DNA from 3 places in the Xanthomonas sp. NCPPB 3570 genome. Region 1 is predicted to be linked to each of the others. Evidence: predicted binding sites of a transcription regulator. Region 1 holds the regulator's gene; each other region holds the start of a gene.

Region 1 (3,238 bases):
GTGCCGCGCCTGCAGGGTGGCCTGGCCGGCGCGGGCCATGCCCAGGGTTTCCTCCGCGGCGTGGCACAGCTCGACCATGGCGTTGATCGCCAGGAAGCCGGCGCCGCCCTTGAGCGTGTGGAAACCGCGGAACACGGCGTTGAGCTGGCCGCTGTCCTCGGGCGCCTGCTCCAGCGACACCAGCTGCTCGCCGAGCCGGTCCAGGATTTCCTGGGCCTCGATGATGAAGTCGGCAGCGATGTCGTCGGGTACGGCGCTCATGGCTAGAGCCTGCCGACGCGATTGGAACAGGCCACGTTGCCGTGTCCGGTTCCCAGGTGGTTGCGCGCGGCGCCGCGACAGGCCGACCGCCTGTTCAAGCCGTGCGCGGCCGCCTGGGGGCCGGACACGGCAACCCGAAGGGCCGCGCTTGGGTGCGCGCGAACCTGCGTCATCATTTGGTCGTTTGTTGACATAAATTCCCTCATTCTTCTCGCCGCGCGCACCCAAGTGCGGCGTGGCCTATTCCAATGGCGTGGGCAGGCTCTAGAGTCCCAATCCGGACAGCAGGTCGTCGGCGTCGTGCTGCGACACGCCGTGGCGGTCCAGGCCGGGCAGGGCCGGACCGGCCAGGCTGCCGTCGGCCTTCTTGTTTTCTTCCTTCGGCGGCAGACCCAGCGCGCCGAAGCCTTCGTGCACGCGGCGCACGATGCCGGCGACGCGGCGGATGATCTGCCCGGTCAGGTCCTGGAAGCTCTGCGCCAGGGCCATTTCGGTGAGGTTGTGGCGGATCTTGTCGAGGATCTCGCTCTGGTCGCCGCTGAGGCCGCCGGCGGCGAGCTGGTCGGCCAGCGCACGGCATTCCTCGGCCAGGTCCAGGGTGCGGTGGCTGGCCTGTTCGGTCATCTCCACCACGTGGTCCAGGCGCGAGCAGGCGTCGTCCAGCTCGCCGGCCTCGCTGGGCACCACCGGCAGTTCGCCGAGCGCCTGCCCCAGATCGCGCGCGAGCCGGCTCAGGCCCTGCATCATCGGCCGCGTGCGCCAGGCGGCGAGGGTGTCGATCTCCCTGCGCCAGCCGGCCTCGTCGCCGTTTTCCAGCGCGTCCAGCGCGCCTTGCAGGCGTTCGATCAGGGCGGTACGTTCGGCGGTGGCTTCCATTTAGGCGGTCGCTCCCAGGCGTTCGAAGATCTTGCCCAGCTTCTCCTGCAGCGTCTGCGCGGTGAACGGCTTGATGATGTAGCCGTTCACGCCGCACTGTGCGGCCTCGATGATCTGCTCGCGCTTGGCCTCGGCGGTCACCATCAGCACCGGCAGGTGCTTGAGCTTGTCGTCGGCGCGGATGTTGCGCAGCAGATCGATGCCAGTCATGCCCGGCATGTTCCAGTCGGTGACCACGAACTCGAACGGCGCCGAGCGCAGCGCGGCCAGGGCGCTGTTGCCGTCTTCGGCCTCGGCGGTATTGGTGAAGCCCAGATCGCCGAGCAGATTCTTGACGATGCGTCGCATCGTCGAGAAATCGTCCACGATCAAAATCCGCATGTTCTTGTTCACCACTGACTCCTAAGGGTTCCTATTCTTCGTCTTCCAGACCGGCATCGGCGACCTCGAACGCCTTCAGGCGTCCGCGCAACCGTACCGTGGCCTGGCCATGGATCTGACACACGCGCGACTCGCTGACCCCGAGCACCGCGCCGATTTCCTTGAGGTTCAATTCCTGCTCGTAGTACAGCGACAGCACCAACTGCTCGCGTTCGGGCAACTGCGCGATCGCCTTGCCCAGCTCGCGGCCGAATTCGCTGCGCTCGAGCATCTGCTGCGGATTGGGTCCGCCCTTGGCGATGGTATCCAGTTCGCCATGGTCCTCGATGCGCGACTCCAGGCTCAGCACCTGGCCGCGGGCGGCATCTTCCATCAAACGCAGGTATTCGGGAAGCGGCATGTCCATCGCCGCGGCCACTTCGTTGGCGGCGGCGGCGCGGCCGGTGCTCTGTTCGATCTTGCGGATCGCCGAGGCGGCGTCGCGGGCGCGGCGGTGCACCGAGCGCGGCACCCAGTCGCCACGGCGGATCTCGTCGATCATCGCGCCGCGGATGCGGATCGAGGCATAGGTCTCGAACGAGGCGCCCTGTTCGGCGTCGTAGCTGCGCGAGGCCTCGATCAGGCCGATCATGCCGGCCTGGATCAGATCGTCGATCTCGACGCTGGCCGGCAGCCGCGCCGCCAGGTGGTGGGCGATGCGCCGGACCAGGTCCGAGTGCTGGGTGATGTAGTCGTTGGCGCTGTTGCGCTGGACGGCGCGGTAGTGGGCGGCGGCGTTCATGCGGCCACCCCACGCTGGATGATGCGTTCGACGAAGAACTCGACGTTGCCGCGCGGGGCGGTCGGCGCCTGCCAGCGCGCGGTGCGCCGGGCGATCTCGCTGATCGCCTGCGCCGACGGGCTGGACGGGTAGGCCTTGACCACCGGCTGCTGGCGCTGCACCGACAGGCGCAGCCAGTCGTCCTGCGGCACGCAGCCCAGGTAGTTCAGCGACACGTCGCCGAGGAACTTCTCGCAGACCCGGCTGAGCTTGTCGTACAGCAGGCGGCCTTCGTTGAGGTCGCGGACCATGTTGGCGACGATCTGCACCCGGTCCACGCCGCGCTCGCGCGAGAGAACCTTGATCAATGCGTAGGCGTCGGTGATCGAAGCCGGCTCGTCGCAGACCACCACCACCGCGTCCTGCGCGGCCTGGCAGAACGTCAGCACGCTGTCGGTGATGCCGGCGGCGGTGTCGACGATCATCACGTCCAGCTCGCGCTGCAACTCGGAGAACACGTTGACCAGGCCCACGTGCTGGGCCGGCGGCAACTCGGCCATGTAGCGGCGGCCGGAGGCGGCGGGCACCACCATCAGCCCGTTGGGCATGTCGATCAGCACCTCTTCCAGGGTGCAGCGCCCGGCGACCAGGTCGGCCACGGTGAACTTGGGGGTCAGCCCCAGCAGCACGTCGACGTTGGCCAGGCCCAGGTCGGCGTCCAGCAGCAGGGTGCGCTTGCCCATGTCGGCCAGCGCCATGGACAGGTTGACCGAGATGTTGGTCTTGCCCACGCCGCCCTTGCCGCCGGTCACGGCGATGGTGCGCACCGGACCCAGCGGTTCGCTGCGCGTCGCCGACAGGGGGAAGGCATTGGTCAGATTGACGTAGTCACGCGACGGCATGGGTCTGCTCCGGAGTACAGGGCTTATCGGCAGCGCGCCGCAAATCTTCAAGGCGCAA
Region 2 (3,238 bases), 670 kb from region 1:
CAGGCTGCTCAGCGCAGCATCGACTTCGGCGATCACCTTGTAGGTGTGGGTGTTCCAGTAATTGGCCTGCGACAACGCGGACACGTTGAAGTAGGCCACGCCGGCCAACGCCAGCAGGATGCAAAGGACCACGGCGAAACCGCCGTAGAGTTTGGTGGCGATCTTGAGATTCTTCAGCACGGCACTCTCCCGACAATGGGGCAGTTGTGACAACGACAGCGACACGGAACTGGCGGCGCGACCGGCGCCGCCAGGGAATGGATCAGGCGCGGCCCAGCAGCGCTTCGCTGCGGTCGCGATTGCCTGCACCGGGACGGCGCGCGGCAGCGGAGGTGGCACGCGGCGCCCAGCGCGAACCGGCCGCGCGCAGCGGCAGCGGCGCTTCGCTTTCGTCCAGCGTCTGCGCGGCACGGCGCGCAGCGGCGGACAACTGGAAGAAGGCCATGCTTTCCTGCAACTGCACGGCCTGCGTGCTCATCGATTCAGCGGTGGCGGCCAGCTCTTCGGAAGCGGTGGCGTTCTGCTGGGTGATCTGGCTCAGCTGCACCACCGCCACGTTGATCTGGGTGACGCCGGAGGACTGCTCCTGCGAGGCGGCAGCGATTTCCTGCACCAGGTCCGAGGTCTTCTTGATGCTCGGCACGATGGTCTCCAGCAATTGCCCGGCGCGCTCGGCCAGCTCCACGCTGGAACCGGCGACCTCGCCGATCTCCTGCGCGGCGACCTGGCTGCGCTCGGCCAGCTTGCGCACTTCCGCGGCGACCACCGCAAAGCCCTTGCCGTGCTCGCCGGCGCGCGCGGCCTCGATCGCCGCATTCAACGCCAACAGGTTGGTCTGGTAGGCGATGTCGTCGATGATGCCGATCTTGTGCGCGATCTGCTTCATCGCCGCCACCGTGGCCACCACCGCCTCGCCGCCTTCCAGGGTCTCGCGGGCCGCCTGCGCGGCCATGCCGTCGGTGACCTTGGCGTTGTCGGTGTTCTGCGCGATCGAGGCGGTCATCTGCTCCAGCGAGGCGCTGGTCTCTTCGACGCTGGCCGCCTGCTCGGTCGAGGCCTGGCTCAGCGACTGCGCGGTGGCGCTGACCTCCTCCGACGCGCCAGCCAGGCTCTGCGCACTGGCGTTGACCTCGCCGACCACCTGCTGCAGTTTCTCGACCATGCGCTGCATCGCCAGCAGCAACTGCGCGGTCTCGTCGCGGCCGCGCACCTCGATCGACATGCTCAGGTCGCCCTCGGACAGCGCATTGGCCACGCTGACCGCCTTGCCGATCGGCCGGGTCACGCTGCGGCTGATGAACACGCCCAGGCCCACGCCGAGCAGCACGCCGCCGATCACGATGGCGAGCATGGTGCGGGTGCTGCTGGCGTAGATTTCGTCGGTGACATCGTTGGCCTTGGAAGCATTGGCCTCCTTGATCTCGCTCAGTTCCGACATCAGCGCATCCAGTTCGTCGGAGCTGCTGCGCACGCCCTTGGAGAGTTCCGCGAGCTGCGCGTTGCCTTCCGGCAGCGGCTCGCGCATCACCGACTCGACGAACAGGCCGCGCCGCTCCAGGTAGGTCTTCCACACCTGGTCGAAGCGGGCCAGCTTGGCCAGCGTCGCCGGGTCGTCGAACGAGGTCCTAGCCTTGTCCATGTGCTCGACCACATTGGCGGTGTACTTGTCGATATTGGCCACGTGCTTGGCGCGGTCTTCCGCGGTGCTGGCCAACTGCAGGTTGGCGCGCGCGCGGCCGGCATTGATCAGATTGATGTTGGCCTCTTTGAGGTGCGACAGGCCGAGCAGCTCGCGCTCGTACAGCGCGGTGGCGTAGTCGTTGATCCGGCCCGAGTTGCGGATGCCGACCCAGCCGATGCAGGCGCCGATCGCCGCCACGATCAGGAATGCCGCCGTCAGCCTGACCCCGATTTTCATATTGCCCAACATGGTGTGTACCCCGATTTGTGTGTGTCCGCCTGCGCCGGGCGATGCGTCCGGCTGCGTGTCGCGGCGCCTCGCGGAGCGATGCCTCTGACTGAGTCGCCAGAGGACCGCTGCGCTGCAACGTCATGCGTGAGGGCTATCGGCGCAATCGAGGGCGCCTTTAAATCGCGTGAAAATTGCGGAATCCCGCATAAGACAAGCGCTTTCGCGACATTCGTGAATGCGAAAGAGGCATTGCGCTGCGGTGCTCGACGCGCAGCAGAGCAAGGGCGGGTCGCAACACGTCGATGTCGCACTTGTTCTGCAAAGGCAGAACACCCCGGTTTTGCACCGGAGCCAAAGTGGGATACCAACCCCTTTAATTTGTAGACAGAATGTGAAAGCAGCGCCGATATGTCACAAGCGCGATCGCGGCGGGCGGGCGCGGCGCATTGCCTTCACGCCATCTGCAGTGCCACAAGCGTGCGCCGTTCCGCCGCAGCGCCACCGCGCAACAGCCGCCGCGCATGCGCATGCTCCTCGGCATTCATGTCCTGCAGCGGCTCGAAGCGCTCGCCGACCCAGCTCGCCATCGGCACGCCGTCGCGGTACAGCACGCGCGCGCCCGGCAGCCGCGGTACCCGCGTGCCGGGGAGCACGCTGCCGAGGAGATTGGCCGGGTCGGCGGCAGCCACGCACAGCCAATTGCCGTCGCCAGGCTGGCGGCGTATCTGCCGCAGCAGGCCGATCGCCTCCGGCAGGGCGAACTGCTCGCCGGACAGGCCGTCGATGAAGCGCCCACCGCGGATCTCGCCGCGCGCTTCCAGCCGATGGTAGACGCGCAGCAGTTCGCGCCATGGCGGCAGCCACGCCGTCTCGCGCTCGAGCAGGCGCCAGCAGACCACGCCGTAGCGGCGCAGCAGCGTCCGTGCGACGTGCTCGACCGCCTCGCTGCGTGCGGCCGGGTCGTCGGCCTCGGCGTCGGCACGCAGTACGGCCCAGCGTCCGGCGTCCTGGATGCCGCCGTACAGCGCCATGCGCGGCCGCCGCCGCGACAGCGCCGAGGGACGCTTCGAGGGCGGCACCAGCAGGGCGCGCAGGCCGGCGTAACTGTCGCAATGGACCCGGCTGGCGGCGACCAGCTCGGCCAGCGCCGCCTCCAGTTCGGTGGACAGCAGGCGCGTCGCCTCGGCGATCTCGTCGAAGAACGAGGCGCCGTGCGCCTCGAGATGGTCGGCCACCTTGCGCGCGCGCGAGCCCAGCGTGCCGGCTTCCGGCGCTGGCGACAGCCGCGACCAGTGCCCGGCGCTGCGCCGCGGCAGCAGCAGGATC
Region 3 (3,238 bases), 980 kb from region 1:
TGGGCGCCGCCTCGGTCGCCTCGCAGGGCGGGGCGGTGGTCGGCCAGGTGGTGACCACCATGAGCGGGATCGAGGATGCGTCGCGGCGCATCGCCGACATCATCTCGGTGATCGACGGCATCGCCTTCCAGACCAACATCCTGGCCTTGAACGCCGCGGTGGAAGCGGCGCGCGCCGGCGACCAGGGCCGTGGCTTCGCCGTCGTCGCCAGCGAGGTGCGCACCCTGGCGCAACGCTCGGCCAGCGCCGCCAAGGAGATCAAGGGTCTGATCGACGACTCGGTGAGCCGTGTCGCCGAGGGCTCGGCGCTGGTCGACCAGGCCGGCAAGACCATGACCGAGATCGTGAGCTCGGTGCAGCGCGTCACCGACATCATGGGCGAGATTTCCGCGGCTTCGCAGGAGCAATCCGCCGGCATCGAGCAGGTCAACCAGACCGTGACGCAGATGGACGAGAGCACCCAGCAGAACGCGGCATTGGTCGAAGAGGCCAGTGCGGCGGCGCGCTCGATGGAACAGCAGGCGGTGGAACTGAGCCAGGCCGTGGCGCTGTTCAAGCTGGACGCCTCGGCGGCCACGCCGGTGGTCCAGGCGCCGCGTCAGCACACCGCCCCGACGCCCGCAGGCAAGCGCAGCGTCGGTCCGGCAGTCGTGAAGGCCTTGCCGCCACGACGTGCGGCGCAGCCGGCAGCGGCGATGGCGCTGGACAAGGACTGGCAGGAGTTCTGAGCCGCACGAGGTTGTGTCATCGGGCGGGCGGCGCAGTGCGCGCCGCTCGCTCTGTCGAAGGCCGGCGGCCCTGGTGCCGCCGGCGTCGTATCCGGTCGATCCGGGCGCCGCGCGCGGCAGCCGAGCGACCGCACCCTGGTCGATGCGGCGACTGGCCGGAGGGCGTCGCCACCGCGCGCCTCTGCGCCGTGCATCGCCGTCACGTTGCTTCCCTGTGCAGGTGCGCGCGCGTAGACCGCTCCACGCGTCGCCGTCATCCGTGCATCCATCGCGCGTCACCGTCGACGTGCCTCCATGTCGCGCACGCGCCGAGCGCCGTCGCGCAACTCATCGTCTCCGACCGGTGCGGCAATGCGAACGCGATCGCATTCTTCGCCTGTGCCGCGCACCCTGATGGCGGCGTGCGCCATCGGATCGCTCCATTTTCCATTGGCCGCGCGCGTGTGCTGCATGCAAACGTCATGCCGCTTGTTGCAATAAAAAATGCACACGCCTTTCACGCAAAACCGCCGGTCCGCGCGTCGCGCGCATGGGCTCTCCACACCCCTGTCATATGCCTGAGGGTGTTCAATAAATTGTCTGCAATCGCCTCTCAAGTCCCGCCACAAGGGGCCGTTACATCGCCCGCACATCGAGCGGGGTGCGTCATCAAGCGTTTGATTCCAAACGTTTTTTCACGGTTTCTTCATCCTCGCTCGATGCGGGCGCGCACAACGGCCATCGCGTCGTCGTGCGTGATCCGGGGCGATCCCATCGCCTCTTTCATTCCCCCAGACAGGCCACTCCATGATTGCATTCCTTCAGCGCTACAACGTTGGCGCTCGGCTCGCCACCGCGTTCGGCCTCCTCATCCTGCTGTCCTCGGCACTGGTCGTTGCCGGGCTGCTGACCTTGGTCCAAGCGCGCGAGCGGCTGGACGGCATCGTCCAACGCAACATCGCCGCCATCCGTGCTTCCAGCGAGATGCTCAACGCGAGCTCGGCCGTCGCGATCAATGTCCGCAACATCGTGCTGCCGACCTCCCAGGAGGACAACATCCGCTTCGCCAAGGTCATCACCGAGCAGCGCGCGCGCTATCAGGCGGCACGCAATCGGGCGGGTGCCATTCCCAGCGGTGCGCAGAGCCAGGCCGTGCTGGAGGAGGTCGATCGCGCCCGCGCGCTGACCGTGGACGTCAACAACCGCGTCATCGACCTGGGCATGCACTACAAGCCGGATGAGGCACTGGCCCTGCTGATGGGGAAGTCGGCGCCGCTGACACAGAAATGGCAGGACGCGATCGGCCGCTACGCCGATCTGCAGGCCACCCGCAGCAACGAGGCCTATGCGGCCGCAACGGCGGCGATGGCGCGTGGGCGCGCCATGCTCATCGCCGGCGGCCTGGCGGTGGTGCTGGTCAGCAGTGTGCTGGCCTGGCTGATCACCCGCAGCCTGACCGTGCCGCTGAATCGCGCCACCCGTGCCGCCGAGGCCATCGCAGCCGGCCGCCTGGACAACGACGTGGCCACCGACGCACGCGACGAACCTGGCCGCCTGCTGCTCGCGATGGGCGGAATGCAGACCCAGTTGCAGCGCTTCTCCCGCGAAACCGCGTTGATGATCGAACTGCATGCGGACAAGGACATCAGCCACCGCATGCCGCAGGACTTCCCGGGTGTGTACGGCGAGCTGAGCAAGGGCATCAATACCATGATGTTCGAGCACCTGGACGCCATCGTCGATGCCATCGCCGTCCTCAACGAATACGCCAACGGCGACCTGCGCCGCGACGCGCGTCGCCTGCCCGGCAGCCGCGCGGTGCTGCACGAGTCGATGGACGCGGCCAAGGCCAGCCTGCTGGCGATCAATACCGAGATCAAGCGCCTGGCCGCGTCGGCCGCGGCCGGCGACTTCAGCACGCGCGGCGATGCCACGCACTTCCAGCACGATTTCCGGCTGATGGTGCAGGACCTCAACGCGATGATGGAGGTCAGCGATCGCAATCTCGGAAAGCTGTCGGCGCTGCTGCAGGCCATCGCCGCCGGCGATCTCACCGCGCGCATGCACGGCGAGTTCCACGGGGTGTTCGCGCGGATGCGCGACGACGCCAACGCCACTGCCGACCAGTTGACCGGCATCGTCGGCCGCATCCAGACCGCCGCGGTCAGCATCAATGCCGCGGCCACCGAGATCGCCACCGGCAACGACGACCTGTCGCGCCGCACCGAGCAGCAGGCTGCCAGCCTCGAAGAGACTGCAGCCTCGATGGAAGAGTTGACCTCCACAGTCAAGCAGAACGCCGAGCACGCGCGCCAGGCCAACCAGCTCGCCAGCGGCGCGGCCTCGGTGGCCTCGCAGGGCGGCGTGGTGGTGGGCCAGGTGGTCGAGACCATGAGCGGCATCGAGGCGTCCTCGAAGAAGATCGCCGACATCATCGGCGTCATCGACGGCATCGCCTTCCAGACCAATATCCTGGCGCTCAACGCTGCGGTGGAAGCGGCGCGTGCCGGCGAGCAGGGCCGCGGTTTTGC

Evidence for each region. Region 1 encodes FliA, which starts transcription of late flagellar genes. Its sites were predicted from a motif close to TAAAGTTTNNCNNNCNNNGGCCGATAA; they were not measured.
Region 2: the regulator FliA is predicted to act here: its motif matches at 2,064-2,090, upstream of AC1PLR_RS06970 (methyl-accepting chemotaxis protein).
Region 3: the regulator FliA is predicted to act here: its motif matches at 1,321-1,347, upstream of AC1PLR_RS14070 (methyl-accepting chemotaxis protein).

What each region holds. Positions count from the first base shown of each region.
Region 1 is NZ_CM161513.1:2,236,939-2,240,176, forward strand. Features, by position in the region: gene AC1PLR_RS09805 (chemotaxis protein CheA) at 1-261, opposite strand, end outside; gene AC1PLR_RS09810 (protein phosphatase CheZ) at 526-1,137, opposite strand; gene cheY (chemotaxis response regulator CheY) at 1,138-1,530, opposite strand; gene AC1PLR_RS09820 (RNA polymerase sigma factor FliA) at 1,550-2,299, opposite strand; gene AC1PLR_RS09825 (MinD/ParA family ATP-binding protein) at 2,296-3,180, opposite strand; gene flhF (flagellar biosynthesis GTPase FlhF) at 3,167-3,238, opposite strand, start outside.
Region 2 is NZ_CM161513.1:1,566,759-1,569,996, reverse strand. Features, by position in the region: partial or broken gene AC1PLR_RS06975 (CHASE3 domain-containing protein) at 1-36, opposite strand, end outside; gene AC1PLR_RS06970 (methyl-accepting chemotaxis protein) at 263-1,918, opposite strand; gene AC1PLR_RS06965 (DEAD/DEAH box helicase) at 2,365-3,238, opposite strand, start outside.
Region 3 is NZ_CM161513.1:3,217,853-3,221,090, reverse strand. Features, by position in the region: gene AC1PLR_RS14080 (methyl-accepting chemotaxis protein) at 1-728, shown strand, start outside; gene AC1PLR_RS14075 (hypothetical protein) at 1,004-1,180, opposite strand; gene AC1PLR_RS14070 (methyl-accepting chemotaxis protein) at 1,515-3,238, shown strand, end outside.